One region of the Streptomyces sp. NPDC056479 genome, then DNA from elsewhere that is predicted to be linked to it. Evidence: riboswitches for the same ligand, from Rfam matches in the RefSeq annotation. Region 1 holds a riboswitch; each other region holds the start of a gene.
What was found. A riboswitch is a leader RNA that binds a small molecule or an ion and turns the genes downstream of it on or off. The one in region 1 is predicted to bind cyclic di-AMP.
Positions count from the first base shown of each region.

Region 2: another riboswitch for cyclic di-AMP. It lies ahead of ACFQ6S_RS01195 (peptidoglycan DD-metalloendopeptidase family protein); the one in region 1 lies ahead of ACFQ6S_RS39905 (transglycosylase SLT domain-containing protein).
Region 3: another riboswitch for cyclic di-AMP. It lies ahead of ACFQ6S_RS41555 (NlpC/P60 family protein); the one in region 1 lies ahead of ACFQ6S_RS39905 (transglycosylase SLT domain-containing protein).
Region 4: another riboswitch for cyclic di-AMP. It lies ahead of ACFQ6S_RS20305 (M23 family metallopeptidase); the one in region 1 lies ahead of ACFQ6S_RS39905 (transglycosylase SLT domain-containing protein).

Region 1 is NZ_JBHTRZ010000013.1:130,515-137,790, reverse strand. It holds gene ACFQ6S_RS39920 (CHRD domain-containing protein) at 1-251, opposite strand, end outside; gene ACFQ6S_RS39915 (polyprenyl synthetase family protein) at 488-1,498, opposite strand; partial or broken gene ACFQ6S_RS39910 (MFS transporter) at 1,706-2,224, shown strand; cyclic di-AMP (ydaO/yuaA leader) riboswitch at 3,125-3,309, shown strand; gene ACFQ6S_RS39905 (transglycosylase SLT domain-containing protein) at 3,315-4,043, shown strand; gene ACFQ6S_RS39900 (HAD family hydrolase) at 4,078-4,908, opposite strand; gene fahA (fumarylacetoacetase) at 5,212-6,432, shown strand; gene ACFQ6S_RS39890 (M56 family metallopeptidase) at 6,689-7,276, shown strand, end outside.
Region 2 is NZ_JBHTRZ010000001.1:276,395-283,670, reverse strand. It holds gene ACFQ6S_RS01205 (TetR/AcrR family transcriptional regulator) at 1-2, shown strand, start outside; gene ACFQ6S_RS01200 (SGNH/GDSL hydrolase family protein) at 102-887, opposite strand; gene ACFQ6S_RS01195 (peptidoglycan DD-metalloendopeptidase family protein) at 1,187-2,131, opposite strand; cyclic di-AMP (ydaO/yuaA leader) riboswitch at 2,136-2,293, opposite strand; gene ACFQ6S_RS01190 (alpha-galactosidase) at 2,601-4,670, opposite strand; gene ACFQ6S_RS01185 (tyrosine-protein phosphatase) at 4,851-5,648, shown strand; gene ACFQ6S_RS01180 (DUF6126 family protein) at 5,667-5,789, opposite strand; gene ACFQ6S_RS01175 (helix-turn-helix domain-containing protein) at 5,786-6,430, opposite strand; gene ACFQ6S_RS01170 (aspartate aminotransferase family protein) at 6,561-7,276, opposite strand, start outside.
Region 3 is NZ_JBHTRZ010000014.1:158,457-165,732, forward strand. It holds gene ACFQ6S_RS41545 (M23 family metallopeptidase) at 1-1,251, shown strand, start outside; gene pcrA (DNA helicase PcrA) at 1,329-3,812, opposite strand; cyclic di-AMP (ydaO/yuaA leader) riboswitch at 4,185-4,353, shown strand; gene ACFQ6S_RS41555 (NlpC/P60 family protein) at 4,362-5,537, shown strand; gene ACFQ6S_RS41560 (tellurite resistance/C4-dicarboxylate transporter family protein) at 5,880-6,893, shown strand; gene ACFQ6S_RS41565 (hypothetical protein) at 6,871-7,224, opposite strand.
Region 4 is NZ_JBHTRZ010000005.1:20,772-28,047, reverse strand. It holds gene ACFQ6S_RS20325 (MarR family winged helix-turn-helix transcriptional regulator) at 1-279, opposite strand, end outside; gene ACFQ6S_RS20320 (dihydrofolate reductase family protein) at 346-1,479, shown strand; tRNA gene ACFQ6S_RS20315 (tRNA-Met) at 1,641-1,714, shown strand; gene ACFQ6S_RS20310 (PP2C family protein-serine/threonine phosphatase) at 1,818-2,903, shown strand; cyclic di-AMP (ydaO/yuaA leader) riboswitch at 3,137-3,294, shown strand; gene ACFQ6S_RS20305 (M23 family metallopeptidase) at 3,306-4,331, shown strand; gene ACFQ6S_RS20300 (aldo/keto reductase) at 4,487-5,431, shown strand; gene ACFQ6S_RS20295 (PrsW family intramembrane metalloprotease) at 5,454-6,830, opposite strand; gene trmB (tRNA (guanosine(46)-N7)-methyltransferase TrmB) at 6,930-7,276, opposite strand, start outside.

The DNA of each region.
Region 1 (7,276 bases):
CCGCCCGCGACCGGCACCTCGTTCGCCCCGCGGAGACTGGCGGCGAGGAGGGTGCCCCCGTTGCCGCCGCCGAGGGCTTCACTCTGGCTCACGATCCCCTGCGCGTCGCCTCCGGCGTGGCCCGCGTGGTCAGCGCGGTGGCCTCCGGCGGCGAAGGCGGGAATCACCGCGGCGGCGACACCACCGGCGGCGGCCACCGCGACAGCGGTGACGATCAGGCTCTTACGGCGCTTCGCGAACGTCGTCTTCATGCCCATGATTCTGTTTTCTCCCCGTAGTGCAGCTGACGCCCCCTGCGTCAGCTTCTGGGCATTCATACGGAGGGGATCTTAGTTTGGACTCAGTCCAGATATGTGAGCTGCATCACGCATACTTGGCCTGTCCGGCGCTTGCGGGCGAGGCCCTTTCAAGATGGGACGGGCGGGGCGTGGGGCCGCGGGCGACGGGGCGACGGGGCGACGGGGCGACGGGGCGACGGGGCGAGAACCTACCCGGCCCGATGCACCACCGCGTCGCACAACTCCATCAACGCCGCCTTCGCAGCCATGTCCGGCAACGGCGCCAACGCGGCGCGCGCATCCTCCGCGTACCGCACCGTGTCCCGCCGAGCCTGCTCCAACGCCGGATGCACCCGAAGCTGGGCCAATGCCTCCGCGAGCCGTGCGTCGTCACTCAGATCGGAGTCCAGCAGCTCGCACAACGCGGCATCCTCCGCCAGCCCCAGCCGCTCGGCCCGCTCCCGCAGCCGCAGCACCGGCAGCGTCGGAATGCCTTCCCGGAGGTCCGTCCCCGGCGTCTTCCCGGACTCACGAGACTCGCTCGCGATGTCCAGCACGTCGTCCGCCAGCTGGAAGGCGACCCCCAGCCGCTCCCCGTACTGGGTCAGCACATCGACCACCGTCTCGTCGGCGCCCGACATCATCGCCCCGAACCGGCACGACACCGCCACCAGCGACCCGGTCTTCCCGCTCAGCACATCCAGGTAGTGCTCGATCGGGTCCCGCCCGTCCTGCGGCCCCGCCGTCTCCAGGATCTGCCCGGTGACCAGCCGCTCGAACGCCTCGGCCTGCACCCGAACCGCCTCGGGCCCGAGGTCGGCGAGGATGTGCGACGCCCGCGCGAAGAGGAAATCGCCGGTCAGTACGGCAACCGAGTTCCCCCAGCGGGTGTTCGCGCTGTCGACCCCGCGCCGTACCTCCGCCACGTCCATCACGTCGTCGTGGTACAGCGTCGCCAGATGGGTGAGCTCCACGACGACGGCCGACGGCACGACCCCCGGCGCATACCGGTCCCCGAACTGGGCGGCGAGCATCACCAGCAGCGGCCGGAACCGCTTTCCGCCCGCCCGCACCAGATGCTGGGCGGCCTCGGTGATGAAGGGGACCTCACTCTTGGTGGCTTCGAGCAATCCCTCCTCGACAGCCGCCAATCCGGCCTGGACATCGGCTTCCAGAGCCTGGTCCCGCACGCTCAGCCCGAACGGCCCGACGACGGTCACGAGGGGTCTCCTGTCTGCTGGTGTCCACTGGCGGTTACACGGTTTGTCGATAGGTCGCTGCCATCACTCAAGTCAGCGTATCCGGTCACGTTTCGATCACCGATGCCGCCCACCCGTCCACCACGGGCGGTATCGGATCACGGCCGGTATTTTTTTGATCACCTGATAAGGCCGGATATCCATCGACTTATAGGGAAGTAGCGGTCGATGTCGCGAACCGAAGTCGGCATCGAGCCCGGGAGCGGCCCTCCGCCCCGCGACGACCGTGCCCTCTCCGGCCAGCCCAGAGGCCTGCTCACCCTCTCCGGGCCCGAGGCCTGGGAAGGCTTCTCGCTCCTCGACATGCAGACCATCCTCGCCTTCCGCTTCGCCGACACGGTCGCCTCCGGCGGTATGGGCATGTCGGCCGGAACCGCCGCCTCCGTCTCCGCCGCCGGCGGCCGGCTCGCCGACCGCAGCGCGGTGCTGCGGGGCGGCGTACTGATGGCCGGCGGCCACTGGGCCATGGCGGTGCCGACCGCTGTCATGGCCTGGGCGGGCCTCGGCCTGATCGGCGCGGCCACGGGGCTGCCGAAACCTGACGTCGCCGCTGCGGTCGGCAAGCTCTACCGCACCGACGACGACCGCCGTGACGCGGGCTTCGCGCCCTCCTGCACGGTGATCGACATCGGCACCTTCGCGGGCCCGCTCCTCACCAGCCCGCTCGGCGACCACAGGGGCCGGCGCTGAGGCTTCTCGGCGGCCGCCACCGGCCTCGTCGTCGGCGCCACCCGCGCCGTCCCGCTCGCCGCCTACGTCGCCTACGCCGCCTCGACGGTCGTCGACTTCAACCTCTTCCAGGCGTACTCGGCGCGCCGACCAGACGGGGGTCCCGCTCATGCGCATCCGTACGTCCTTTCCCTACGAGACGACCCACCACGACCTCCGTATTCCCCCGCCGGACGGAACATGCCTCTACCCGCGAGCCCGTCCCGGCGCCCTTCGAGGTCGAGGTCGCCAACTGGCCGACGGCCCAACCCTGGTGCGACGGCAGGGTCGGCAGGTCCGGTACCTCCTGACGCGGCTTCAACTCCCTCCAGAGCGGACGATCGCTATGACAACGACGGGCACTGGATGGGAGGTTCCGCCCTCCTGGCCGACATGCACGCCTGGGCGTCGACGACGCTCGCCTTCGCCTCCCGACCGCCGGACCCGTGCGCGACGTGGCGCCCGACGGCTCACCGACCCTGGTCACGCGCGGCGTGCCGAACCTGTCGGCCCGCCACGGCCATGACCGCACGGTGCCATGGGAGCCGGGGGCGAAGAGGTTCTTATCCACCAGACCTGGCAAAAACGGACTCCACGGACAGCCGGTCAAAGGCGAGTTGGAGCCATTGCCCGATTTGCCAGTCTTGCGCCGCGAGTGAATTGGGTCACTCGGACCCGTCTCGAGACCCGACCCGGCGCGCCCTCTCCCCTCCTTGCGCCGAAGGCAAGTTGAGGCTTGGCAACCGCAAAGGATCAAGCGCCCCATTCACCCCAGACCATGGTCAACCGGCACGTCAGGTGACCACGGCACTTGTTCCGGGCATGTGCTCTCGCATACGTTCCCGCTCGTCGGGCGGACGCCTAATCCTGCCGCCGCCCGAGTCATCCCCGACGTAACTCACACACGCGCGGCAGGAGCGGGGGACCCAGGTAAGTCGCCGGACCGGACGCCTTGATGGCGCACCGGACCGGCTAGGGGTGAAGTCGCACTGCCGTAAGGCGGTGCGGCCGGGCATCTCCCGCCCGAACCCGACAGCTCACCTCGCAGGCGCCGGAGAGGAACAGCGCCATGCCCCGAGGCAAACACCGCCGCCCCCGCACCAACCCGCTCACCCGCCGTGCCGTGATCGCCGGAACCGGCACCGCGGCCCTCGCCCTCCCCCTCCTGAGCGCGACCACCGCGAGCGCCGCGGAGCCTGCCGCGGCGAAGATCGGATCCGTCACCTACACCACGAAGAAGGGCGATTCGCTCTACGGCATCGCGGAGCGCTACGACGCCCAGGGCGGCTGGAAGCAGCTCTACAAGGACAACCGCAAGGCCGTCGGCGACAACCCTCGTCTGATCCACCCGGGCCTCGACCTGAAGGTCCGGGCCACGAAGAAGGCGAGCACGCCGAGCAAGACGGCCGACACGGCGTCCGCGCCCGTCAAGAAGTCCTCCGTCGCCCAGGCCACGCAGTCCTCGGTGAAGACGTACCCGAACAACCTCGACGGCTGGATCCGCAACGCGCTGGACATCATGTCGCAAAACGGAATTCCGGGTTCTTACGAGGGCATTCACCGCAACATCATGCGTGAGTCGTCCGGCAACCCGCTGGCCATGAACAACTGGGACTCCAACGCCGCGGCCGGCACCCCGTCCAAGGGCCTCCTCCAGGTCATCGACCCCACCTTCGCGTCCTACCACGTGCCGGGGACGGTGTACGACCCCTTCGACCCGGTCGCGAACATCACGGCCGCGTGCAACTACGCGGCCGCGCGCTACGGCTCGATCGACAACGTGAACGGGCCCTACTAGGAGAAGTAAGCGGCCTACCGGCGCATATCGCTACTTACTGGACGATATGCTCCAGACTCCCCGCGAACAGCCTCTCGAGGACGACGGCGATGCCGTCGTCCTCGTTCGAGAGGGTGATCTCGTCGGCGACCGCCTTGAGTTCGGGATGCGCATTGGCCATCGCGACGCCCCGGGCGGCCCAGTCGAACATGGGGATGTCGTTGGGCATGTCACCGAAGGCGATGGTCTCGCGCGGACCGAGGCCGAGATGCTCGGCGGCGAGCGCGAGACCGGTCGCCTTGGTGATGCCGCATGGCTGGAGTTCGACGGTGCCGGGCCCCGACATGGTGACCGTCGCCAGCGAGCCGACCACCGAACGCGCCGTCGCCGCCAACTCGTCGTCCGACAGGCTGGGATGGCGCAGCAGCACCTTGCTGATCGGCTCGCACCACAGGTCGTCGCGGCGCCTGACGCGTACGGCGGGCAGGGTGGGGTGCGGCATCAGATACCCGGGCTCGATGAGCGTGAGCCCGTCCACGCCGTCCTGGTCGACGGCCGCGTACACCTGCCCCACCTCGGCCTCGATCTTGCCGAGCGCGGTCTCCGCCAACTCCCGGTCCAACGTGACGGACCACAGCAGACGATCCGCGCCGGCGTCGTACAACTGCGCGCCCTGTCCGCACACCGCGAGCCCCCTGCTGCCCAGGTCGTCGAGCAGCGGCCGCACTCTGGGCGCCGGCCGTCCCGTCACGACGAGATGCTGGGCGCCGGCCGCCGCCACCCGCGCGAGCGCGTGAAGGGTCCGGTCGGAGAGTGTGTCGTCACCTCGGAGCAGCGTCCCGTCCAGGTCAGTGGCGATGAGTGAATATGCGATGGGTGGGGCCATGATCAGAGAATACGGACAGGAAGCCCCATCGACTCGACCTGAACCGGACGGCTGCTGTGTTCACATGCGTTGACACCTGTTCCGGTTCCGCTTCTGCTTCCCCGCCCACAACTGCCTTCCGCCCCTGGTGATTTCACTCCGACGTGGTGCCGAAGTGCGCCGGAGCGCCCGCCCGGCGTGGCGACCTGCTGTTTCGCCGGCGCCGGCGACGCGACTTCCGCACTGCCCAAGACCGGCGGCTCACCCGTAACGTGTGGCCCGACCACATGGCATACGGAGCGTATGAGAGTGAGGCAGCACCCCATGCCCCCCTTCGATCTCCCCGAGGGCGACCCCTTCGGCACGCACAACCTTCCGTACGGTGTCTTCTCCCTTCCCGGCTCGGACTCCGCGCGACGGGTCGGCGTCCGGCTCGGCGACCACGTCCTCGACGCGGGCAAGGCGGCCTACGCGCTCGGCTCGCCGTACGCCCCGCTGCTCGCCCAGGACTCCCTGAACCCCCTGCTCGCCGCGGGCCGCACCACCTGGTCCGACGTCCGGCGGGCACTGACGGCCTGGGTGACGGTGCCCGCACACCAGGAGTCCGTCCGTGACCTCCTGCACCCCCTGTCCTCGGTGACCCTGCACCTCCCCTTCGAGGTCGCTGACTACGTCGACTTCTACGCCTCCGAGAACCACGCCCGGAACGTCGGCCAGATCTTCCGCCCCGACGCCGCGGACTCCCTGACCCCCAACTGGAAGCATCTGCCCATCGGTTACCACGGCCGCTCCGGCACGGTGGTCGTGTCCGGCACCGATGTCGTACGACCGTCGGGCCAGCGCAAGGCCCCCACCGACCCGGCGCCCGTCTTCGGCCCGTCGGTCCGCCTCGACATCGAGGCCGAGGTCGGCTTCGTGGTCGGGGCGCCGTCGCGGATGGGTGAGCCGGTGGCGCTGGGCGACTTCCGGGAGCACGTCTTCGGCCTGTGCCTGCTCAACGACTGGTCGGCACGTGACGTCCAGGCCTGGGAGTACGTCCCCCTCGGCCCGTTCCTCGGCAAGTCCTTCACCACGTCGGTGTCGGCGTGGATCACCCCGCTGGACGCCCTGGAGGAGGCGCGCGTGGCACCGCCGCAGCGTACGCACCCGCTGCTGCCGTACCTGGACGACTCCGGCTCCGAGGCCGAACCCGGCGGCTACGACCTGCGTATCTCGGTGGCCGTCAACGGCCACGTGGTCTCCGAGCCCCCCTTCTCCACCATGTACTGGACCGCCGCCCAGCAACTCGCCCACATGACCGTCAACGGCGCCTCGCTGCGCACCGGCGACCTGTACGGCTCCGGCACGGTCAGCGGCCCGACCGAACGCGAACGCGGGTCACTGCTGGAGCTGACGTGGAACGGCCGTGACCCTCTTGAACTCCCCGACGGCAAGCGGACGTTCCTGGAGGACGGCGATGTGGTGACACTGTCCGCCTGGGCGCCGGGACCCGGTGGGGTTCGAGTGGGGCTCGGGGAGGTCACAGGGCGGATCGCGGCGGGGTGACGCCCGGTTCCGGCCCAACTCGCGGGCTCTGCGGGGTGGTTCGCAGTCGCGGAAACGGTGCCGGGCGGGTGTGGGAGCAGCCTGGGGGCTGACCGGGACCGTGATTCGGCGAGTCTTTCCTCCTGACTCCGTCGACGGTCACCGTCATACTGGCTGGCGGTGGGAAGCGAGCCGCGATCGGCGTGCGCTGCCCACCGCCCCGCCCGCACCGCGCCACCGCACCGTCCCGTCCCGTCCAGGATCCGGAGACCTTGGCATGACCGTCTGCATGCTCCTGCTGAGCATCGTCGCCCTGACGGCCGCCGTACCCGTCCCCCAAGCGCTGACCCGGGCCACCTGGACCGAACGGGAACCCGTGGTCGCCCTGTGGGTGTGGCAGTGCCTGGTCGCCACCGTCCTGCTGTGCTGCCTGACGGCCCTGTCCCTGGGCACCGCCGCCGTCTTCGGCACGGTGCGTGCCCAGCTCTTCGCCCCGGCGCCGCCGATGGTGACGGAGGCGTACGACCTCTCGGCCACGCCCGCCTGGGCGGCCGCCCTCACCCTGCTGCTGGCCTGCGGTGCCGCCTGGACGACCGCGATGCTGGCCCGCGAACTCGTCGAGGCGCGCCGACGTCGCGGCCAGGCCAGGGCCCATCTGCGCGAACGCGCCCCCGACCTGCCGGCGGGGCTGGGCGCGGCGCGCGGCCCGCTCCTGGTGCTGGAGGACGAGTACCCGGACGCCTGGTGGATGCCCGGCAGCCCGGCCCAGCTGATCGTCACCACAGGCGCCCTGCACCGTCTGACCGACCACCAGCTCGACGCGGTCCTCACCCACGAACGCGGCCATGCCCGCGCCCGCCACGAC
Region 2 (7,276 bases), on a different contig from region 1:
GAGGAGCGCGGGCGCCGAGTTCGTTCCGGCAGACATGCCTGCGGGCCGTACCGATCAGTGATCGGCACGGCCCGCAGGCACCTGTGGCTCGGGAACCGCTCTCAAGCCACCGACTGGATACGCATCTTGATGTCGTCCGGGGACATGGCGCCCTTGGCCGTCACATGGTCCCCCGACGACTCGCCGCGCAGCCGCCGCCCGATCCACGGCACCAGGTACTCGCGCGCCCAGTGGACGTCGTCCCGGCGAACCTCGAGGGTGCCGCGGGGCGGGAGCGGCGGCCAGGGCTGGTCCGGGTCGGCGGGGATCTCCAGGCCGAGGACCTGACCCGCGCGAAGCGCCACGCGTGTGTGGCCCTCGGGGGACAGGTGGAGCCGGTCGCCGTCCCAGGCCCGGCGGTCCTGAACCGTCTTCAGGGACCACAGGTCGAGCACCGGACAGCCGTACCGGTCGGCGATGGCCCGCACATGACCGTTGTACGTGGCGATCTTGCCGCGCAGATGCTTCAGCACGGGCACGCCACGGGTGTCGAAGCCGGTCGTCACCATGACGGTGCCGACGGCGGAGGTGAGCCGGGCGATCGCCCGCTCGAAACGCTCGGCCACCTCGTCGGGGTCGGTGCCGGGCCGGATGATGTCGTTGCCGCCCGCGCAGAACGAGACCAGGTCCGGGGCCAGTTCTACGGCCTGGGGAAGCTGGTCCTCGACGATCTGGTCGAGCAGTTTGCCGCGCACGGCGAGGTTGGTGTAATCGAAGTCGCCCTCGGGGCGCCGGTCCGCGAGCAGGACCGCGAACCGGTCCGCCCAGCCGACGAACGCCCCGCCGGGGCCGGGGTCGCCGACGCCCTCGGTGAAGCTGTCCCCCACCGCGACGTACGACCCGATCACTGATCTGCTGTCACTCTTCGAATCGTCTGCCACATCGGGACATGATTCACCTTCGAATGTGACCTACGCGACCGTAGGAAGGGATTGACGTGCGGTGAGATAAGCCACTCCCCAAGTGTTGGCCAAACCTGGAATAACCCTCTGAGTAGGGGTGTTGAGAGCGCGATTACCGCCATTGAACTCCGGGCACAGCCACCGGATCATGGGCACATATCGTGGACACACCGAAGGCCGGACCCGGGGATCGAGGTCCGGCCTTCGGTTGCGTGTCAGGCAGGTGGCTTTCGCGCGGGCGGCCGTCAGCCGATGGCGACGCCCTTGGAGCCGAGGTAGGCGACCGGGTCCACGTCCGAGCCGTAGTCCGGGGTGGTGCGGATCTCGAAGTGCAGGTGCGGGCCGGTCACGTTGCCGGTCGCGCCGGAGAGGCCGATCTGCTGGCCCGCGGTCACGGTCTGGCCGGCCGAGACGCCGAGCGAGGACAGGTGGGCGTACTGCGCGTAGTAGCCGTCCGCGAGCTGGATGACGACCTGGTTGCCGTACGCGCCACCCCAGCCGGCGGAGACGACGGTGCCCGCGCCGACCGCCTTGAGCGGGGTGCCGGTCGCGGCGGCGAAGTCGACACCGGTGTGGTAACCGCTGGACCACATGCTGCCCGCCACCTTGTAGCCGGTGCCGAGGGAGGCGCCGGAGAGCGGGGCGGAGAAGCCGTTGGCGGTGCTCGTGGTCTCGGCGGCCGTGGTCGCCTTCGCGGCGGACTTCGAGGCGCTCGCGTCGTTCGAGGACGACTTGGGCGAGGACTTCGAGGACGGCTTCGTGGAGGAAGACGGGGCGGAGGACGAGGACTTGGGGGTGCTCGTCGCGGCCTTCTTGCCGCCGATCGTGAGCTTCAGACCGGGGTGGATCAGCGACGGGTCGTCACCGACGGCCGCGCGGTTGTCGGCGTAGAGCCGCTTCCAGCCGCCGCTGACATTCTCCTCGTTGGCGATCTTAGAAAGGTAATCGCCCACCTTCACCGAATAGGTCCGCACGCCGGCCTTCTTCTCGGCGACCTTCTTCTCCGCCTTCTGCCCGGCGACCGGAAGGGACTGAACGGCCTTTTCCGAAACGGACTGCGAGGGAGCGGCGTGGGCGCCGGTGGCCCCCATGAGCGGGAGAGCGAGAGCGGCGCCGCCGGTTCCGGCGACGGCTATGGAGCGGGTGAAGCGCAGGGACTTCGGGCGGCGATGCTTACCCTTCGCGGGCATGGCGAATTCCTCTCCGGCGCCTGCGAGGTGAGCTGTCGGGTGCGGGCTGGAGATGCCCGGTCGCATCGGGACGCGACTTGACCCCAAGCCGTTCCGGAGACCGGAACAGGCGGTTGTACCTGTGGGTCCCCCGCTCCTGCCGTGGACGGGTGAGTTAGCGCGGGATCCGGTCGGCGGCAGGATTAGGCGTCCGTCCGGATTGGTGGCGAACGTAAGCGAGGAAGACGCATGGGAACAAGTGAGGGGTTCCGTCCGAATGCGTTCCTGTTGATCCCTTGTGGGAATTACCGGTCACCCTGAGTGAATTTTCGGGATCCCGTTCGACTCAAAGCCCCTTGAAAAGCATGTGAATTACGTGGACATGACGGGCGACGCACGGTCACGAATATGACGCTCCTCACGTGACACTGCTCCACCTTCCTTCATTCCAGAGCGAGTTGGAATGAAGGCAACAATTCGGACAGAACACCTAGATGCGACGGAGGCGAATAACCGTCGCATCCAGATCGCCACACAGGCGGGCGTTAAGCCCGTGATGTACCAGTACGGCACCTCGGTGAATTTCGCCCGTTTCAAGGCATTCATACGCACTTGTCGGGTCGAGGCCGCGCAGCCGCAGGGCCGGCAGGGGCTCACCGAAGCTCTGAGCCTGGAGCCAGGCGAGGACGACGGTCTCGTCCCCGAGCACGTACTGCACCGCGCTCAGCCCTCCGCGCGGGGGGCGCAGCCGGTAGAGGTCACCGCGCTGCACCAGGGGACGGATCTCCTTGTAGAGCGTCACCCACTCCCGGGCCTCGGCGAGCTCCTCCTCGGTCCACCGCTCCAGGTCGCCGCCGACCCCGAGCACTCCCGCCATGGCACTGACGAAGCGGAAGCGCAGTGAGCTGGCACGGTGATTGAGCATGGTGGTAGGGCTGTCCGTGACCCAGGCCGCCATGACCCGGGCCGGGTGGATCTGGCTGAAGCCGTGCTGGATGGCGAGACGGTCCAGAGGGTCGGTGTTGTCCGAGGTCCACACCTGGTCGGTGCGGCCGAGCACGCCGAGGTCGATCCGTCCGCCGCCGCCCGAGCAGGACTCGAAGGCGACGCCGGGGTGAGCGGCGCGCAGCCGGTCCAGCAGACCGTACAGGGCACGCACATGGTCGACCCACAGGCGCTGCGGATACGGCTCACCGGGCCAGCCGGCGTCGGAGAAGCAGCGGTTGAAGTCCCACTTCACGTAGTCGATCGGGGCACTGGAGAGGAGCCCGTCGAGCTGTTCCCAGAGGTAGTTCTGGACATCGTCACGGGCGAGGTTCAGTACGAGCTGATTGCGGAATTCCGTACGCTTTCGTCCCGTTTGGTGCTGCACCCATTCAGGATGGGCGCGATACAGCTCGCTGTCCGGATTGACCATTTCCGGCTCGACCCAGATGCCGAACTGCATGCCGAGCGCGTGCACGTACTCGGCGAGCGGCTCGAGGCCGGACGGGAAGCGGTCGGGGTTGGGCGTCCAGTCGCCGAGCCCGGCGCGGTCGCTGGTGCGCGTGCCGAACCAGCCGTCGTCCACCACGAACAGCTCGACGCCGATGGCCGCGGCCCGCCGCGCGAGGAGGCTCTGCTGTTCCTCGGAGATGTCGAACTCGGTCGCCTCCCAGGAGTTGAACAGCACCGGCCGGTCCTGGTCGGCGTCGGGGATCACATACGCGCGCTGGTACGCGTGCCAGGCGCGGCTGGCCCCGCCGAAGCCGCCGTCGCTCCACAGGCCGGCGAAGACGGGCGTCGTGAAGGACTCCCCCGCCGCCAGCCGCAGCAGGCCCGAGTCGTCGTGCCCGGCGCCGCCGGTGATCTGCACGCGCGCGTCCGGAAGTTGGGCCACGGCGATGCGCCAGGACCCTGACCAGCCAAGAGCACAGCCGTAGACCTCGCCGCGCTCCTCCGTGGCGTCCGTGTCCAGCGCGACCCACGGCAGGTGCTGATGCCCGGTGTGCCCGCGGCGGCTGCCGATGACCTTCTCGCCATAGGTGAGCGGGGCCTGCGCCAGCCGGGATTCGGCGCCCCAGCGGCCGTGCAGCTGGGACAGCCGCCAGTCCTCCCGGTCGGGCAGCGTCCAGGTGGCCGAGTCGGCGCGCAGCAGCTCCACAGCCGGCCCCTCGTTGTCCAGGCTCACCCAGCGTTCCACGACGTCCCCGCGCATCCGGTGGTGCAGGGTGACGTTCAGCCCGCCGTCACGAAAGCGCAACCGCAGCTCGTCACCCTCGGTCTCGTACCGCACGAAAACCCACTCGGTGCCGCGCCGCCCGTCGCCGCGCACGGACAGCGCGGGGCGTACGAAGCGGGGGCCGCCCTCGACCGGGTACTCCTCGCGCCCGTCGAGCGGGGACTCGAAGGGCCAGTACTCAGGCAGCGGACGTACGGCGAGGGCCTCGGCGTCGGCGAGCGCGATCCGCGGCCCCCAGTGGAGATGCAGCAGCTCGTCACCCTCGGTCAGATGGACGGCGTAACTGCTGGTCGGCCCCGAGAGGAGCCAGGTACGACCGTTGTCGGAGATCTCCAGCATCAAGCCCCCACAGAGACGAACAGGTGCGATCAAGTACCAACATCATCAAGGGCCGAGGGGCCTTGAGGCAACGCCTGTGGATAACTCATTGGCCCTGGAAGCCATGTCGTATCGTCGAGAGCGCACCCCGTCGGCCACACCGCCGAGCCGCGCCGCCGGGGCCGACCGGGAGGAGCCCCCGTGACGCAGCAGATCCCGTCGACCGAGCCTGAATTGGCCGGGGTTCGCAATTTCCGTGACGTGGGTGGACTGCCGACAGTGGACGGACGAAGGGTGCGGCACGGGGTGCTGTTCCGCAGCGGCCATCTCGCGCACGCGACCGCGCAGGACGCCGCTTTCCTCGACTCCCTGGGCCTGCACACGATCTTCGACTTCCGCAACGCAGCGGACCAGAAGCTCGAAGGGCCCGACGTCGAGCTGACGGGCGTGCGCAATCTGAACCTGCCGTTGTCCGACCCGGCGGACGGGGCGGAGTTCTGGCAGATGGTCCGAGACGGCGATCTCGACCAGCTGCGGGCGATCCTGGCGGACGGCAAGGGCGCGAACCGGATGATCGTCTCCTACCGCTCGATCATCAAGGAGCGCACCAGTGAGCACTCCCAGGTGCTGCACGCGCTGGCCGAGGAGAGTGTCCCGGCCCTGATGCACTGCGCGGCCGGCAAGGACCGCGCCGGCCTGTCCATCGCTGTGACGCTGCTCTCCCTCGGAGTCGAGCGCGAGGCGATCGTCGCCGACTATCTGGAGTCCAACGCCAAGCACCGCCGCTACAAGGTGAAGCGCAACGGCAGCGGTGACTCGATCTATTCGCCCGAGGTCATGGAGCTGCTCAGCCCGTTGTTCGACGCGCGGGCCGAGTATCTGACGGCTGCCTTCGAGACGATCGAGGAGACGTGGGGCGGCGTCGACGGCTACCTGGAGCAGGGTCTGCGGATCACTCCGGAGACCAGGGAGCGCCTGCGGGAGCGGCTGCTCGACTGACGCCCGGCCGCCGAGCGCCTACCTTCCGCCGCCCGCCTCGAACAGGAAGTAGATGAAGGCCGCGAACACGTGCCCCACCGCGATGTAGATGATGAGCCGCACCCAAAGGGCGCGCGGGAACTTCTCTTCCATGTCACTCATGGCGTCTCTCCAGGGGTGGGGCCCAGGCACAGGGTGGCCGTGGGGCTCTGTAGCAGGGTGTGCACGAACAGCAGCTCGACCCCGCCCGGGTCCTGGGCGGCGATGCGGTGCGGGGTGAGCGAGTCGAAGTGCGCGCTGTCGCCGGGCGCGAGCTGGTGCGTGCTGTCCCCGAGGCGCAGCCGCAGCCGCCCCTCCAGGACGTGGAGCCACTCCTCGCCGGGGTGCACCCGCACGATGTCGCCCTGTGAGCCATACGGCACATGGACGCGCAGCGCCTGCATCCCCCGCCCGGGTGAGCCCGCCTGCCAGTAGATCCACCCGCCGGCCGCGGTCGGTTCCATGTCACCGGCGCGCACGACGGCGTCCCGGTCGGCGACCGTCTCGCCGAGCAGCTCGGAGACCGTCGTACCGTAGATACGTGCCAGCGCGAGCAGCATCGGCAGTGAGGGCTGGCGCTGCCCGGTCTCCAGTCGGGAGAGGTGGGCGGGCGACAGCCCGGCGGCGCGGGCCGCGGCCTCCAGGGTGAGGGAGGCGCGGCGGCGCAGCGCACGGAGCTGGGGCGCGACGACGGGCAGGGCATCGGCCGGCCCCGTCGCATCGGCCACGGCCCCGGGCTCCGGCTCGGTCTCGGGAGAGCTCATGCCCTCCATTCAGCCGCAGGCTTGCCTCTGCGGCAAATTTGTTGCCTCAGAGGCAAAGCCCGTGAGGGCCCGGCTGCCCGGCCCCCTGCGTGAGACCGCGCTACCCGGCACGAGGCCGGCTACCCGGTCCTCACCGGTTGGCGACCGCCTGCTTGATCAGCGTCTTGCCGAAGTCCCACATCAGCCCGCCACCGCTGTGCGCGTCGTCCATCACATCCGTGAAGGCGTCGACGAACCGGTCCACCTCCCGCTCACCGATGATCAGCGGCGGGATCAGCTTGATCACCTCCAGGTGGTCGCCGGAGACCTGGGTGAGGATGCGGTGCCGACGCAGCAGAGGTACGACGACCATCTGCGCGAACAGGCCCTTGCGCGCGGCCTGGAGCATGGTCCACCGGCTCCGCAGCTTCAGCGAGTCGGGCCTGCCGAACTCGATGCCGATCATCAGGCCGCGGCCCCGGACGTCGGCGAGCAGCTCGTACTTGTCGGTCAGCGCCGCGAGCCGCGACCTCAGCTGCTCCCCGGTGGCCCGCGCGTTGGCGACGATCTGCTCGTTCTCCATCACGGACAGGACCGCGAGCCCGGCCGCCATGGCCTGCGCGTTGGAACCGAAGCTCGCCGAGTGGACCAGCACACGGTCCATGGAGGAGTAGACCTTCTTGAAGATCCAGTCCTTGCCGAGGGTGGCGCCCACCGGCACATACCCGCCGGAAAGCGCCTTGGCCACGCACACCAGGTCCGGCTCGACCCCGTCCTCGTGCTGGTAGGCGTAGAAGTCGCCGGTCCGGCCCAGGCCCGTCTGCACCTCGTCGGCGATGAGCAGCGCCTTGTGCCTGTGCAGCAGCT
Region 3 (7,276 bases), on a different contig from region 1:
GCGTACGACACCGCGGCCTGGACGAACGACCACGAGCGGCTCGCCTTCGTCCCGCAGCAGGCCAACGGCCATGACGTCTCGGGCCAGTGGGACGCGAACGCCTGGCTCCAGCCCGACCAGTCCGGCGCCCCGGCCAACCAGACCCAGCACTGGGAATGGGGCACGACGGCCTTCGACACGGGGGCGTACGACGCCACCCAGTGGAACTCCGACGGCACCGCGGCGCAGGCGGCCGACGACTACGAGCAGTCAGCAGAATCCTTCGACCAGCAGGCGACGGCGCACTTCGACCAGATCGAGCACGGCGCCCCCACGGCCTACGAAGACCACTCGGCGTACGAAGATCCCGCGTCCTACGACGGGCACCCGCCGTACGACCACACCTCGTACGACGACCCGGCCGAGCACGAAGCCGAGTTGAGCGCCACGGGCGAACTCCCCGCCGTGGCCCCGCTCCTCGACGACCAGGAGGAGTCCGCTCCGGTCCCCTCCCCGCGCGCCGCCTCCCGCAGCGGGGCGCGCTCCCGTCGCCGTACGCCCCCCAAGCGCTCCGCACTGCTGACGGTCGCCGTGCCCTCGGCGTGCGTGATGGGCGTCGCGGGCATCGCCGCCGCCTCCGTCGGCACGCTGACCGACGACAAGGACGCGTCCACGCTGGCCTCGGAGGGCGAGGCCGTGAGGCCGTCCACGGCGAACAACAAGCTGGACACCCAGTTGGAGAGCCTCTCCGCCGGCGCCGACGACTTCGCCGACCGGGCCAGCCGCACCCAGGAGCGCATCGACCTCAAGGCCCAGCAGGCGGCCGAGAAGCGGAAGGCCGCCGAGGAGGCCGCCCGCAAGGAGCGACTGCGCCCGAAGTTCGCGGTCCCGGTCGCACAGCACGGCCTCAGCGCCTACTTCGGCCAGTCCGGCATCAACTGGATGTCCGTGCACACCGGCATCGACTTCCCGGTCTCCTACGGCACGACGGTGACGGCCGCGACCGACGGCACCGTCCGCACGCAGTGGAACAGCGCCTACGGCAACATGATGATCGTGACAGCGAAGGACGGCACGGAGACGTGGTACTGCCACCTCTCCACCTACCGCGTCGCCTCCGGTACGACCGTCAAGGCCGGCGACCCGATCGCGTACTCCGGCAACTCCGGCAACTCGACCGGCCCGCACCTGCACTTCGAGGTCCGCCCCGGCGGCGGCTCGGCGATAGACCCGCTGTCCTGGCTGCGCAGCCACGGGGTCGACCCGACGTAAGCGACGCCACGGCCCGCTCCACGCCCCCGCCCTTCAGCGGGGGCGCACTTGTCGGTGCCGGAGCTTCGCCGGCGGTGCTAGAGCTTCTCCACGGGCGCGTATCGCAGCAGCAACCGCTTGGGCTTGTCCCCGAAGTCGATCGTCGCCTCGGCGTTCGCACCCGTGCCCTTCACGGCCATCACCGTGCCGAGCCCGAACTGGTCGTGTGTGACGCGGTCACCGACCGCCAGCTGGACGACCGGCTTCTCCGAGGTACGGCGCGTGGCGAAGCCGGAGGCGCCCGAGGCCGAGGAACGCGAGCGGGACGAGGACAGCGACGCGGCGACCCCGGACACGGGACCGGAGGAGACCGGCGCGGTCGCCCCGGTGCGCTTCCAGTCCACGTGCTGTGCCGGGATCTCCTCCAGGAAGCGGGACGGCGGGTTGTACGACGGCTGCCCCCACGCGCTCCGCATCGACGAGCGCGTCAGATAGAGCCGCTCACGCGCGCGCGTGATGCCGACGTAGGCGAGCCGCCGCTCCTCCTCCAGCTCCTTGGTCTGGCCGAGGGCGCGCATGTGCGGGAAGACGCCGTCCTCCATGCCGGTGAGGAAGACGACCGGGAACTCAAGGCCCTTGGCGGTGTGCAGGGTCATCAGGGTGATGACGCCCGAGCCGTCCTCCTGCTCGTCCGGAATCTGGTCGGAGTCGGCGACGAGCGCGACCCGCTCCAGGAATGCCGCCAGTCCGGCGGAGGCCTCGCCCTCGCCCGACTCCTGCTCGAATTCCAGGGCGACGGCCGCGAGTTCCTGAAGGTTCTCGATGCGGGTCTCGTCCTGGGGATCGGTGGACGCCTGCAACTCGGCGAGATAGCCGGTCCGTTCCAGGACCGCCTCCAGGACGGTCGCCGGCCCCGCGCCGGACTCGACGATCGTACGGAGCTCCTCCATCAGCGTGTTGAACCGCTTGACGGCGTTGGTCGACCGCGCGGCCATCCCGTACGCCTCGTCGACACGCTTCAGCGCCTGTGGGAAGCTGATCTTCTCCCGCTGCGAAAGGGCGTCGATCATCGCCTCGGCGCGCTCACCGATGCCGCGCTTGGGCACGTTCAGGATCCGCCGCAGCGGTACGGAGTCCTCGGGGTTGGCCAGCACCCGCAGGTAGGCGAGGACGTCCCGGACCTCCTTGCGCTCGTAGAAGCGCACACCGCCGACGACCTTGTAGGGCAGCCCGACGCGGATGAAGACTTCCTCGAAGACACGGGACTGGGCGTTCGTACGGTAGAAGACGGCGACATCGCCGGCCTTCGCGTCGCCCGCGTCCGTCAGTCGGTCTATCTCCTCGGCGACGAACTGCGCCTCGTCGTGCTCGGTGTCCGCGACATAGCCGGTGATGCGCGCGCCCGCGCCCGCGTTGGTCCACAGGTTCTTCGGGCGACGGGACTCGTTGCGCTCGATGACCGCGTTGGCGGCGGTCAGGATCGTCTGCGTGGAGCGGTAGTTCTGCTCCAGCAGGATCGTCGTCGCATCCGGGTAGTCCTCCTCGAACTGGAGGATGTTGCGGATGGTGGCGCCCCGGAACGCATAGATGGACTGGTCTGCGTCACCCACCACGCACAGCTCGGCGGGCGCGAGGTCGTCCTCGCCGGGCGGCACGTCGACGGGGTGCTCGCTGGTCCCGACGAGCTCGCGCACCAGCGCGTACTGCGCGTGGTTGGTGTCCTGGTACTCGTCCACCAGCACATGGCGGAACCGCCGGCGATAGTGCTCGGCGACATCCGGGAAGGCACGCAGCAGATTGACCGTCGTCATGATCAGGTCGTCGAAGTCGAGGGCGTTGGCCTCCCGCAACCGCGACTGGTACATCGCATAGGCCTGAGCGAGGGTCTTCTCGAAGCCGTCCGTCGCCTGGGCGGCGAAGTCCTCCTCGTCGATCAGCTCGTTCTTCAGGTTGCTGATCTTGGCGCTGAAGGACTTGGGCGGGTACCGCTTGGGATCGAGGTCCAGATCACGGCTCACGAGCGCCATCAGCCGCTTGCTGTCGGCGGCGTCGTAGATCGAGAACGAGGACGTGAACCCGAGCTTCTTGCTCTCCCTGCGCAGGATGCGCACGCACGCACTGTGGAAGGTCATCACCCACATCGCGTTCGCACGCGGGCCGACGAGCTGCTCGACGCGCTCCTTCATCTCGCCGGCGGCCTTGTTGGTGAAGGTGATCGCGAGGATCTGCCCCGGATGCACGCTCCGCTCGGCCAGCAGATGGGCGATGCGATGGGTGAGCACACGCGTCTTGCCGGAGCCGGCCCCGGCCACGATGAGCAGCGGGGTGCCGGAGTGGACGACGGCGGCGCGCTGGTTCTCGTTCAGCCCCTCCAGCAGTGCCGCGGCGTCGATGGCCGGGCGCGGGGCGCCGTCGCGGTAGTAGGCGTCCCGGTCCGGTGGCACGTCGAACTTCCCACCGAACAGATCGTCCGGAACCGGCTCCGGAGCGTGATCGCCCTCGGGCGGTGGTGGCGGCTCTTCCTCGTGGGCCCGTGGGGCCTGGAGGTCCGCCAGGAAGCTGTCGTCAAAGAGGCTGCTCATCGCTCTCCGAGTCTAGGCCGCCCCACTGACAGCCCGCCGCCGCCCCGAGAACATCACACGTTCCGATTCCCGACGATCTTCCGTTCCCACCCACCCGAGAGCCCTCTCACCCCCCGCGACCAGCCCCTCACAACCTGCGATCACCCAGACAGAACGGCCGATTAACCCGACAAAAGCCACTAACCAGCCCACTCCTCGGAGAAGCGCACAAACAGTCACACACTCCCCGAATCAAGCACCTTCAGTCCCGCCCTGACTCAAGGTCACGAAAATGTATCGGGCATATCGAACATCAACCTTCACAGGCGCCACACGAGTTGGCTACCGTGCCGGACAGGCCGTACGACCCCCACCGGCGAACGACGCCGGGCCGCACGGCCTCCGCCGAGTCCGGCGCGTCTCACGGCGCGCGGAGCCGGGGACCCACCGAACTTGGGGTGAATCGGCCCGACTTCCCATCCGGGAGCGGCCGTAGGGCAACCCTTCCGAACCACCCGCCCGAACCCGACAGCTAACTCGGTAGGCGGAGCATGGAAGGAGTCGCCTCCCTTGGCGTCGCACCGCAAGTCGCGTCCCGCTGGTACGCGCGTAGCAGGCATACGGACCCCCGCCCTCGCCACGGCGGCCCTCACCTCCGTCGCCCTGCTGTCCCAGACGGCCAACGCGAGCCCCTCGACGGACGACAAGCCCAGCCTCGAAGAGGTCGAGAAGAAGGTCGACGACCTCTACCGCCAGGCGGAGTCGGCGACCGAGAAGTACAACGCGGCCAAGGAGAAGACCGCGAAACAGCGCAAGCGCGTCGACACCCTCCTCGACGACGTCGCCCAGCGCACCCAGAAGCTCAACGAGGCACGCGAGGAACTCGGCCGCTCCGCCGCCGCGCAGTACCGCACCGGCGCCTCGGCCCCCGACACGGCGACCTTCCTCCTCGCGGACACCCCGCAGGACTACTTCGACCAGAGCCAGCTGATGGGCCGCATGACGGACCGTCAGAAGGAGTCGGTCGACGAGTACGTCACGCAGCAGTCGGCGACGATGGAGAAGCGCAAGGAGGCCACTGAGAGCCTCGAGACGCTCACCGAGTCGCAGAGCGACCTCCAGAACGCGAAGACCACCGTCCAGCAGAAGCTCTCCGACGCACGCGAACTCCTCTCGAAGCTGACGGCGGAGGAGAAGGCCCGCCTCGCCGCGATCGAGAAGCGCAAGCAGGAGGAGGCCGCGCGCAAGGCGGCCGAGCTGGCCCGCCAGCAGGCGGAGGCCGAGCGCCAGCGCCAGGAAGCCGAGCAACAACAGCAGCAGGAGAACACCGAGCAGCCCCCGGCCGACTCGGGCACCTCGGACTCGTCCTCCTCGGACAGCTCCTACGCCACCAAGGCCGAGAAGACCTTGGCCTTCGCCCGCTCCCAGATCGGCAAGCCGTACGTCTGGGGCGCCACCGGCCCCGACTCCTACGACTGCTCCGGCCTCACCCAGGCCGCCTGGAAGGCCGCCGGCGTGGACATCCCCCGCGTCACCTACGACCAGGTCAACGCCGGCACCACGGTCCCCCTCTCCAGCGCCCAGCCCGGCGACCTGATCTTCTTCTACGACGACGTCACCCACGTGGGCGTCTACATAGGCAACGGCATGATGATCCACGCCCCGAAGCCCGGCGCCTACGTCCGCGAGGAGTCGATCTACTACGACGGAGAGTCGTCGATCCACAGCGTGGTCCGCCCCGCCTGACCCGGCCCCTCTCCCCACCACGCGCGCGCGGGCCACTCATAAGGCCACGCGCGCGTGCTTCGTCAGTCGCACCGAAACGCACCCGCACCCGCGTACGGCGGCAAGGGGCTGTGCCGGGGGGTGTCCGCCCGCAGCGGCAGGCGTCAAGAAACAGCACCTCCTGACGCCCAGCAACCGCCGGACCGAGGACGGACACCCCCCGGCACGGCCCCGACCCAGAGCGCACCCGCAGGCGCCAGGCGCACCCCCACTCGCCGAAGCGGGCCGCCGCAGGCATCAACGCACACCCAACCCCCCGCGCGCCCCACCCCCAACCCCCACCCCGCTCCATAGCATCGCCCCATGCCCGCCAGCACCACCCCCACCTCCCCCCTCCACACCTGGTGGTCGCAGCGACCCCCCACCGCCGGCGCCGCCGTCATGGCCACCGGCATCATCTCGGTGGCCCTCCACCAGACCGGCTACGAAACCCTCTCCCGCATCGCCCTGGCCCTGGCCTGCGCAGCCTGGCTCGCCCTCGCCGGCGACTTCACCGCCCGGCTCCTCTGGGACCGCCCGGGGTGGCTCAAGGAGGCGGCCACCCCCGCCGCCCTGACCGCCATCGCCGCGACAACAGTCCTCGGCACCCGCTTCACCGCTCTCGGCTGGGAAACCCTCGCCGAAGCCCTCATGGCCCTCGCCGCACTGCTCTGGCCCGGCCTCCTCATCACGGTGGCCCGCCACTGGCGCCGCCACATGCCCGGCTCGGTCTTCCTGGGCTGCGTCGCCACCCAGGGCCTGGCCGTCCTCGGCGCGACACTGGCCGCGGCCGAGAGAACGTCATGGCTGGCCCACACCGCGCTCGTCCTGTTCTGGGTGGGCCTCGCGCTCTACATCCTCGCCCTGCCCCGCTTCGACCCGCGCCAGATCGCCCAAGGCGCCGGCGACCACTGGGTGGCGGGCGGCGCCCTGGCCATCTCCGCACTCGCCGGCTCGAAACTCCTCGCCGCCGACGGCCCCGACCTGTACCTCTGGAACACCGACGACGCCGGCGTCCTGCGCACGGTGACCGCGGCCGTGCTCGTATTCGACTTCGCCTGGTACGCCGTCCTGCTGATCGGCGAGTTCGCATGGCCACGGCCGCGCTACGACGTACGCCGCTGGGCCACCGTGTTCCCGATGGGAATGACGGCGGCGGCGACCCTCTCCGTCGCCTCCGCCGAGGACGTCCCCTGGCTGGAGACCCCCGGCGAGGTACTCCTCTGGATCGCGGTGGCGGCGTGGCTGGCGGTCACCGCGGGCGCGGCGCGGGCCTACATCGGCTCGAGAACCCCCGGGGCCCCCGCCAGCGGCGTCACGTCCACAACACGGCGATGAAGACGTTCGCCGTGGTCAAGAGCCCGACCACACCGAACAGACTCTTGTCCACCGTCTCCTCGTCCCGCTTCACATAGACGAGCCCGAGGATCACTATCAGCAGCGCCAGCTTCACGCCGATCTTGATGTTGTTGACGGGCTGGTCGTCCGCCTGATTGAGGCCGACGAGGATCACACCGGTGACCAGCATGGTCAGCGCGCCGTGCAGCATCGCGGGGACGAACCGGGCGGTGCCCTGTCCCATCGCCTTCATCTGGGTGAAGAAACCACCGAGCAGCGCGGCGATACCGATGATGTGCAGACCGACGAAGAGATGGATGAGTACGTCCATGGAGCCGGAGCCCAACCACCACGAAAAACCCACCCGACACCGCCCTGCGCCC
Region 4 (7,276 bases), on a different contig from region 1:
CCAGCGGCAGTCCTCGCGCCGTACCAGACCGTCCTTCTCCAGGCGGGTGACGGCGTAGGTCAGTCGGCTGCGGGTGATCTTCAGACCCTCCGCGAGGTCGGTCATGCGCAGTCGGCGCTCCGGGGTTTCGGAGAGAGTGGCGAGGATGGAGTAATACAGGTGGGGCATGCCGGCCTCCTGCTGGAGCTGCCGGTCCAGCGCATCCTCCACGAGCGCGGCGGCGGCGATGTACGCGCGCCAGGCGCGCTGCTCCTCCGGGGTGAGCCAGCGAGTCGTCATACCTCCAGTGTAGGTTTGTTTCAAAGTTGAACCAAGACCCAGACCGTCGAGTCGGAGAAGGCGCCCATGCCGTCGTACCCCTACGTCCTGCTGTCCGCCGCCGTCTCCCTGGACGGCTACCTCGACGACACGACTCCCGACCGCCTGCTGCTGTCCGGCCCGGCCGACTTCGACCGGGTCGACGAGGTCCGGGCCTCGGTGGACGCGATTCTGATCGGCGCCGGCACGATCCGGGCGGACAACCCGCGGCTGCTGGTGAACTCGGCCGAGCGGCGGGCCGCGCGGGTGGCGGCGGGGAAGCCGGAGTATCCGTTGAAGGTCACGGTCAGCGCGTCGGGCGAGCTGGACCCGGCGGCGAACTTCTGGCACACGGGCGGCGACAAGATCGTCTATACGACGGACAAGGGCGCGGAGCGGCTGCGGCGGGCGCCGGTCGAGGCGGACGTCGTCGCGCTGGGCGAGGAGCTGGACTGGCGGGGGCTGCTGGCGCATCTGCGTGCGGTGCGCGGCGTCGAGCGGCTGATGGTCGAGGGCGGCGGCACGATCCACACCCAGCTGATCCGGCAGGGGCTGGCGGACGAGCTGCAGCTGGTGCTGGCGCCGCTGTTCGTGGGGGATGCGCGGGCCCCGCGGCTCTTCGGGCCGGGCGGGTATCAGGGTGGACGGCTGCGACTGGTGGAGACGCGGCGGATCGAGGACGTGGTGCTGATGCGTTACGAACCGACGGCGCCCGGTGCCGGTGCCCTTCCCTGCGCTGCGGATCGGCACTGGCTGGGCCTGGCGTGCGAGCTGGCGGCGCAGTGCCCGCCCTCGGAGACGGCGTTCAGCGTCGGGGCGGTGGTGGTGGCGGACGACGGGACGGAGTTGGCGCGCGGGTACTCCAGGGAGGGCGGCGATCCCGTGGTGCATGCGGAGGAGGCGGCGCTGGCGAAGATCCCGGCGGGGGATCTGAGGCTGGCGTCGGCGACGGTGTACAGCAGCCTGGAGCCCTGCACGCGGCGTTCGTCACGGCCTGTGCCGTGTGCGCGGCTGATTCTTGAGGCGGGGGTGCGCAGGGTGGTGACGGCTTGGCGGGAGCCGGACACGTTTGTCGTGGGGGCCGACGGGAGCGGGGTGCTGGCGGCGGAGGGCGTGGACGTGGTGGTGCTGGCGGAGTACGAGGAGCGGGCGACGGCGCCGAATGCGCACCTGCTGGGGTGAGGCCGGGTTTCGGTCCTTGAAGGGTCGTTGAAGGGGTCCTTGCAGGGGTTCTTGAAGGGCCTTTTCCTCAGGTGCCGCACGGGCTGGGAGTGCCTGGACCAGCTCTGAAGGGAAAGGTGTGTGCTTTGGGTCCCGCGGATGGCGTACTATTGAGTCAACGACGCGGGGTGGAGCAGCTCGGTAGCTCGCTGGGCTCATAACCCAGAGGTCGCAGGTTCAAATCCTGTCCCCGCTACTGAAGGCTCAGGGCCGGAACTGATTCAGTTCCGGCCCTGAGTGTTTTCCCCGGTCGGCTCCCAGCGCTCGCTCCCCGCCCCCGCTTCGGCAACCCTGGTGAGGTGGAGCAGCGGCGGATCTCATACGCACGCCGGTTCGTCCGGCTGCTCCCCGGCCTGCTGATCGCGGCCGGTGCCGTGTACGACTACATCACCCCCTCCGACTTCACCGGCGCCCCCTTCTTCACCGCCGCGCCCCTGGTCGCCGCCCCGCTCTACTCGCAGCGCGGCACGGTGGTCACCGGCGTCGTGGCCATCACCGTGCTGCTGGTGCTCCGCGTCCTGCGCGGCGGCCTGCCCAAGGCGGAGGTGATCACCGAGCTGGTCACCACCGTGGTCGTCTGTGTGCTCGCCGTCCTCATCAACCTCCTCGTCCGCCGCAGCGACGAGCGCCTCGCCTCCGTCCGCGAGATCGCCGAGGCCGCCCAGCGCGCCGTACTGCCCGAACCCGCCGAGCGGATCGGCGGGTTCGAGATCGCGGCGCGCTACGAGGCGGCGCAGCAGGGCGCCTCCATCGGCGGTGATCTGTACGCCGTCCAGGACAGTCCGCACGGTCTGCGGGTCGTCGTGGGGGACGTGCGCGGCAAGGGGATGGGGGCGGTCGGGGCCGTAGCCGTGGTGATCGGGGCCTTCCGGGAGGCCGCCGAGCAGGAGGTCACGCTGGAGGCGGTCGCGCAGCGACTGGAGCGGGCGCTGGCGCGTGAGCGCACCCGGCGCGACAGGGTCGAGACCCGCGAGGGGTTCACCACCGCCGTACTCGCCGAGCTGCCGCACGGCAACGGGATCGTGCGGCTGGTCAACCGCGGGCATCCGTCACCTCTGCTGCTGTACGCCGACGGCACGGTGCGCCCCCTGCCCGCCACCGAACCCGCGTTGCCGCTGGGCATGGCCGAGCTCGGGGCCTGGCCCGACCGGGCCGACGAGGCCGACTTCCCGGGCGGGGCCACCCTGCTGCTGTACACCGACGGCCTGTCCGAGGCGCGGGACGCGAGCGGACGGTTCTACGACCCCGAGACAGGGCTCGCGGGGCGCGCCAACGCCCAGCGCGAGCCGGCCGCGCTGCTCGGCGTGCTCGCGGCGGAGGCCCGCCGGCACTCCGGGGGCGGGATGGCGGACGACCTGGCCCTCATGGCCGTACGCCGGCCTTGATCGTTGTCACCAGGGGTGATCGGATGACCGCCCTCCGCATAACAACTGACATACCGTCAATACCTGTGTGGCCCCTGAGCCTTGGCCAACTCGCCCGATTTGGACCGCTCATGACCTGTAAGTCCAGGCGAGAATCGTTAATGATCAAGTGGAACAGCTTGGAATCCGCACCCCGCGTCTATTAACGTTCGATAACGCAGCGCGGTCGTCCCAGCCGTCACAAGAGTCGGCTCCGTGCGCACGCGCCGAGTCCCGCAAGGGAGCCGGGGAACCACCACCCTGGGGTGAATCGCACGGATTCCGCCGTGGAAGCACGGTTGGTATACGCGCGTAGGAGACCTTCCTGCTCCGAACCCGTCAGCTAACCCGGTAGGCGAGAAGGAAGGAAAGGAGTACGCCCACGTGGCGTCAAACCGGCCTGCTCCGCAAGCCCCGTTCGTGCCGAGCCAGCGCACCACCGAGACTTTCGGCTACGACAGCTACCGCACCGACGAGGGCCCGTTCGAGGAGTGGAACCCCACCGCGGAGTCCATTCGTCCCGTTCGTGGCAGGCATCGCGTCTCCAAGCAGCGCGGCGGGGGACTCGCCCGCAGCTCCACGGTTCTCGGCGTCGGCGTCATAGCCGCCGTCGGCGCGGGCGGCATGGCCAGCGCCAACAGCGGCAAGCCGCCGGTCGCCATCACGATGCCGGACCTGCCCCTCATCTCCGACGACTCCTCCGAGCCCGCCGAGGACACGGCCACCGCGCTCAGCACCATGGGCGAGGCCACCGAGGAGACCGCGCAGGACGGCTCCGACGCCGGCGAGGCGCTGCGCAGCCGGATCATCGCGCAGGCCGAGCTCCAGCAGGACCAGATCGACAGCAAGGCCGCCGCCGCTGCCGTCGCCGCCGCCCAGAAGGAGGCCGCCGCGGCGGCCGCCAAGGCGGAGAAGGAGGCCAAGGCCAAGGCCGCCGCCGCGAAGGCCGCAGCCGAGGAGGAGGCCCGCAAGAAGGCGGAGGCCGAGCGTCTCGCCGAGCTGGCCAAGCAGTACACGCTGCCGACCTCCTCGTACACCATCACCTCGACCTTCGGACAGGCCGGCGCCTACTGGTCCTCCGGTTACCACACCGGTCTCGACTTCGCCGCCCCCACCGGCACGCTGATCAAGGCGATCCACTCCGGCACGGTCACCTTCGCCGGCTGGGACGGCTCGTACGGCTACAAGACGGAGATCACCCTCGACGACGGCACCGAGCTCTGGTTCGCGCACCAGTCCTCGATCAGCGTCAGCGTGGGCCAGAAGGTCAACACGGGCGACGTCATCGGCCGCGTGGGCGCCACGGGCAATGTGACCGGCGCCCATCTGCACCTCGAGGTGCACCCCGGCGGAAGCTCGAGCGGCATCGACCCGATGGCGTGGCTGCAGGGCAAGGGCCTGACGCCCTGAGACACCCTTCAGCGGGTATCCATTTCTGATCCCCGGCGGTCCTGACGGCGTCCCCCCGACGTCAGGGCTGCCGGTTTTCAGTGTGCCCGCAGGTTTTCCGGGACTTTGTCGCCGTCCTGGAATGAGCTGCTCCGGCACGGCAGTTGACGTTGAGCATGACTTCTCTTCGCAAGCTCGGCTCCTCCGACCTCGAGGTCCACCCGCTCTGCCTCGGCGGCAACGTCTTCGGCTGGACCGCCGACCAGACCCAGTCCTTCGCCGTCCTCGACGCGTACACGGCGGCGGGTGGCAACTTCATCGACACAGCCGACGTCTACTCGGCGTGGGCCGAGGGAAACGCGGGCGGCGAGTCCGAGACGGTCATCGGCAACTGGCTGACGGCACGCGGCAACCGGGACGATCTCGTGATCGCCACCAAGGTCAGCCAGCACCCCGATTTCCGGGGTCTGACGGCGGCCAACATCAAGGCGGCCGCCGACGCCTCCCTGCGCCGCCTGGGCACCGATCACATCGACCTCTACTACACCCACTACGACAAGCCGGAAGTGCCGGTCGAGGAGATCATCGGCGCCCTGGACGAGCTGGTGAAGGCGGGCAAGGTACGGCACATCGCCGCGTCCAACATCTCCGCCGAGCGCCTGGCCGCCTCCCTCGCCTTCTCCGACCGCGAGGGCCTCGCCCGGTATGTCGCCCTCCAGCCGCACTACAACCTGGTCTCCCGCGACACCTACGAGGGCGCCCTGCAGAACCTCGCCGAGCGGGAGGGTCTGGCGGCGGTCCCGTACTACGCCCTCGCGTCCGGTTTCCTCACGGGCAAATACCGCGCCGGTACGACGGTGGACAGCGCCCGCGCCCAGGGTGCCGGCCGGCACGCGGAGACGGAGCGGGGCCGACGGGTGCTGGCCGCCCTGGACGAGGTGGCCCTGTCCCACGAGGTGCCGGTGGCGACGGTGGCCCTGGCCTGGCTCGCGAACCGGCCGACGGTCGCGACGCCCCTCGCGTCGGCCCGGACGGTGGAGCAGCTTCCGGCGCTGCTGGGGGTGGCGGAGCTGAGGCTGACGGAGGAGGAGCTGGAGAGGCTGACGGAGGCGTCGGCCTGAGTCCGCCGCTCTTCCTCGGTCTCTACGACCGGTACGGGTTGTAGAGGGGGTACGGCACCGTCGGCCCGTACTCGGGCCCGTTCTCAGGTGCGTACCCGGGCCCGTTCACCTGGCCGTACGGCTGCCGGTGGACGGGCCCGGGACCGGCGTATCCGTACCCGTACCCGTGCCCGTGCCCCGTCCATGTCTGCGCGGCGACCGCGTGCTCCAGCGCCGGCCGTGCGAACTCCCGCCGCGCCCAGAGCTCGTGCAGCAACTCCTGTTCCCGTACGACGTAGTCCGCGCCGGCCCGGCCGCGGCGGCCTCGGTGCCGGAGGAACGCCAGCGAGGTGGCGTAGGCCTCGTACTGCGCCACGGCCCGCGCTGCCGGGCGCCCCCCTCGGTGGCGCGCGTACTGCCGGGCCACCCGACGGTCCCGCATCGAGCCCAGGGCGAACGGCTCGCTCGGGGACAGCCACCCGGCGACGACATACGCGGGCAGTTCCTCGCGCACGGTCCTCAACTCGCGCTGCCGGGTCCAGATCACCAGCCAGGTCAGCAGCCCGAACGCGGGCACCATCAGCGTCGCGTACACGGCGAAGAAGCCGTACTCGCCGAAGGTCGAGGAACCGTTCCACATGGCGTGCATGCCCATGGCCAGCAGCAGGCCGAAGAGCGGCAGAAGCACGCGCCGCACGTGCTGCCGTTCGCCGGCCAGCGCGGCGATGCCGAAGCCGATGCCGGTCAGGACGGTGAAGAGCGGGTGCGCGAAGGGCGACATGATGACGCGGACGAAGAAGGTCGCCGCCGTGACGGAGGCGATGCCGCGGTCGCCGGTGAGCTGGTCGGTACCGAAGGCGGTACCGAGGTAGAGGATGTTCTCGGTGAAGGCGAAGCCGGTGGCGGTGACCCCGGCTATCACCACGCCGTCGACGATGCCGGTGAAGTCGCGTCGGCGGAAGAGGAACACGAGCAGGATGGCCGCGGCCTTCGCCAACTCCTCCACGACGGGCGCTATGACGGTCGCGCCCAGGGTGTCCGCGTGCGACGGATCGGCCGTCGCGGTCGCTATCCATCTGGTCGCGAAACTGTTGGCGACGATCGCTATCAGCGCCGCCGCGCAGGCACCCCAGGCGAACGAGAACAGCAGATTGCGCCAGGGGCCCGGCTCGACCCGGTCCAGCCAGCGGAACGACGCCACGAGCAGCGGCACGGGCAGGACGGCGAGCCCCAGCCCGACCAGGAACCCCTCGGTGCCGGTCTGCTCGCGCACCAGGGCGAGGATGACCAGCCCGGAGAGCGCGAGCAGGGTGCTGAGCGCGCCGTAACGCACCCAGCGCTTGTGCCACCAGTGCGCGTGCCGCAGTGCGCCGCCGGTGGGACCGGTGGGGTGCGTCGGGTACGGGGGACAGGTGGCCACGGCATTGACCCTAACGAGGCAGGGGCGCCGCCCGCAGCAGCGCGAGTGGGGCTCGGGCGCCGGAGGGGGTTGCTGTCGGTGCTGTTCTTCCCGCTGCTCCTACCGCTGTACGCGGCGGAAGAGCAGGTCGTTCACGACATGACCCTTGTCCAGTCCTTGGCCCTCGAAACGGGTCAGCGGCCGGAACTCGGGACGGGGCGCGAAACCGCCGTCGGTCTGGGTGTTCTCGAAGTCGGGGTGCGCGGTCAGCACGTCGAGCATCTGTTCGGCGTACGGCTCCCAGTCGGTGGCGCAGTGCACCAGAGCGCCGGGCTTCAGCCGGGTCGCGGCGAGGCTGAGGAACTCGGGCTGGATGAGCCGCCGCTTGTGGTGGCGCTTCTTGGGCCAGGGGTCGGGGAAGTAGACGCGCAGCCCGTCGAGCGAGTCGGGGGTGAGCATCTCGCGCA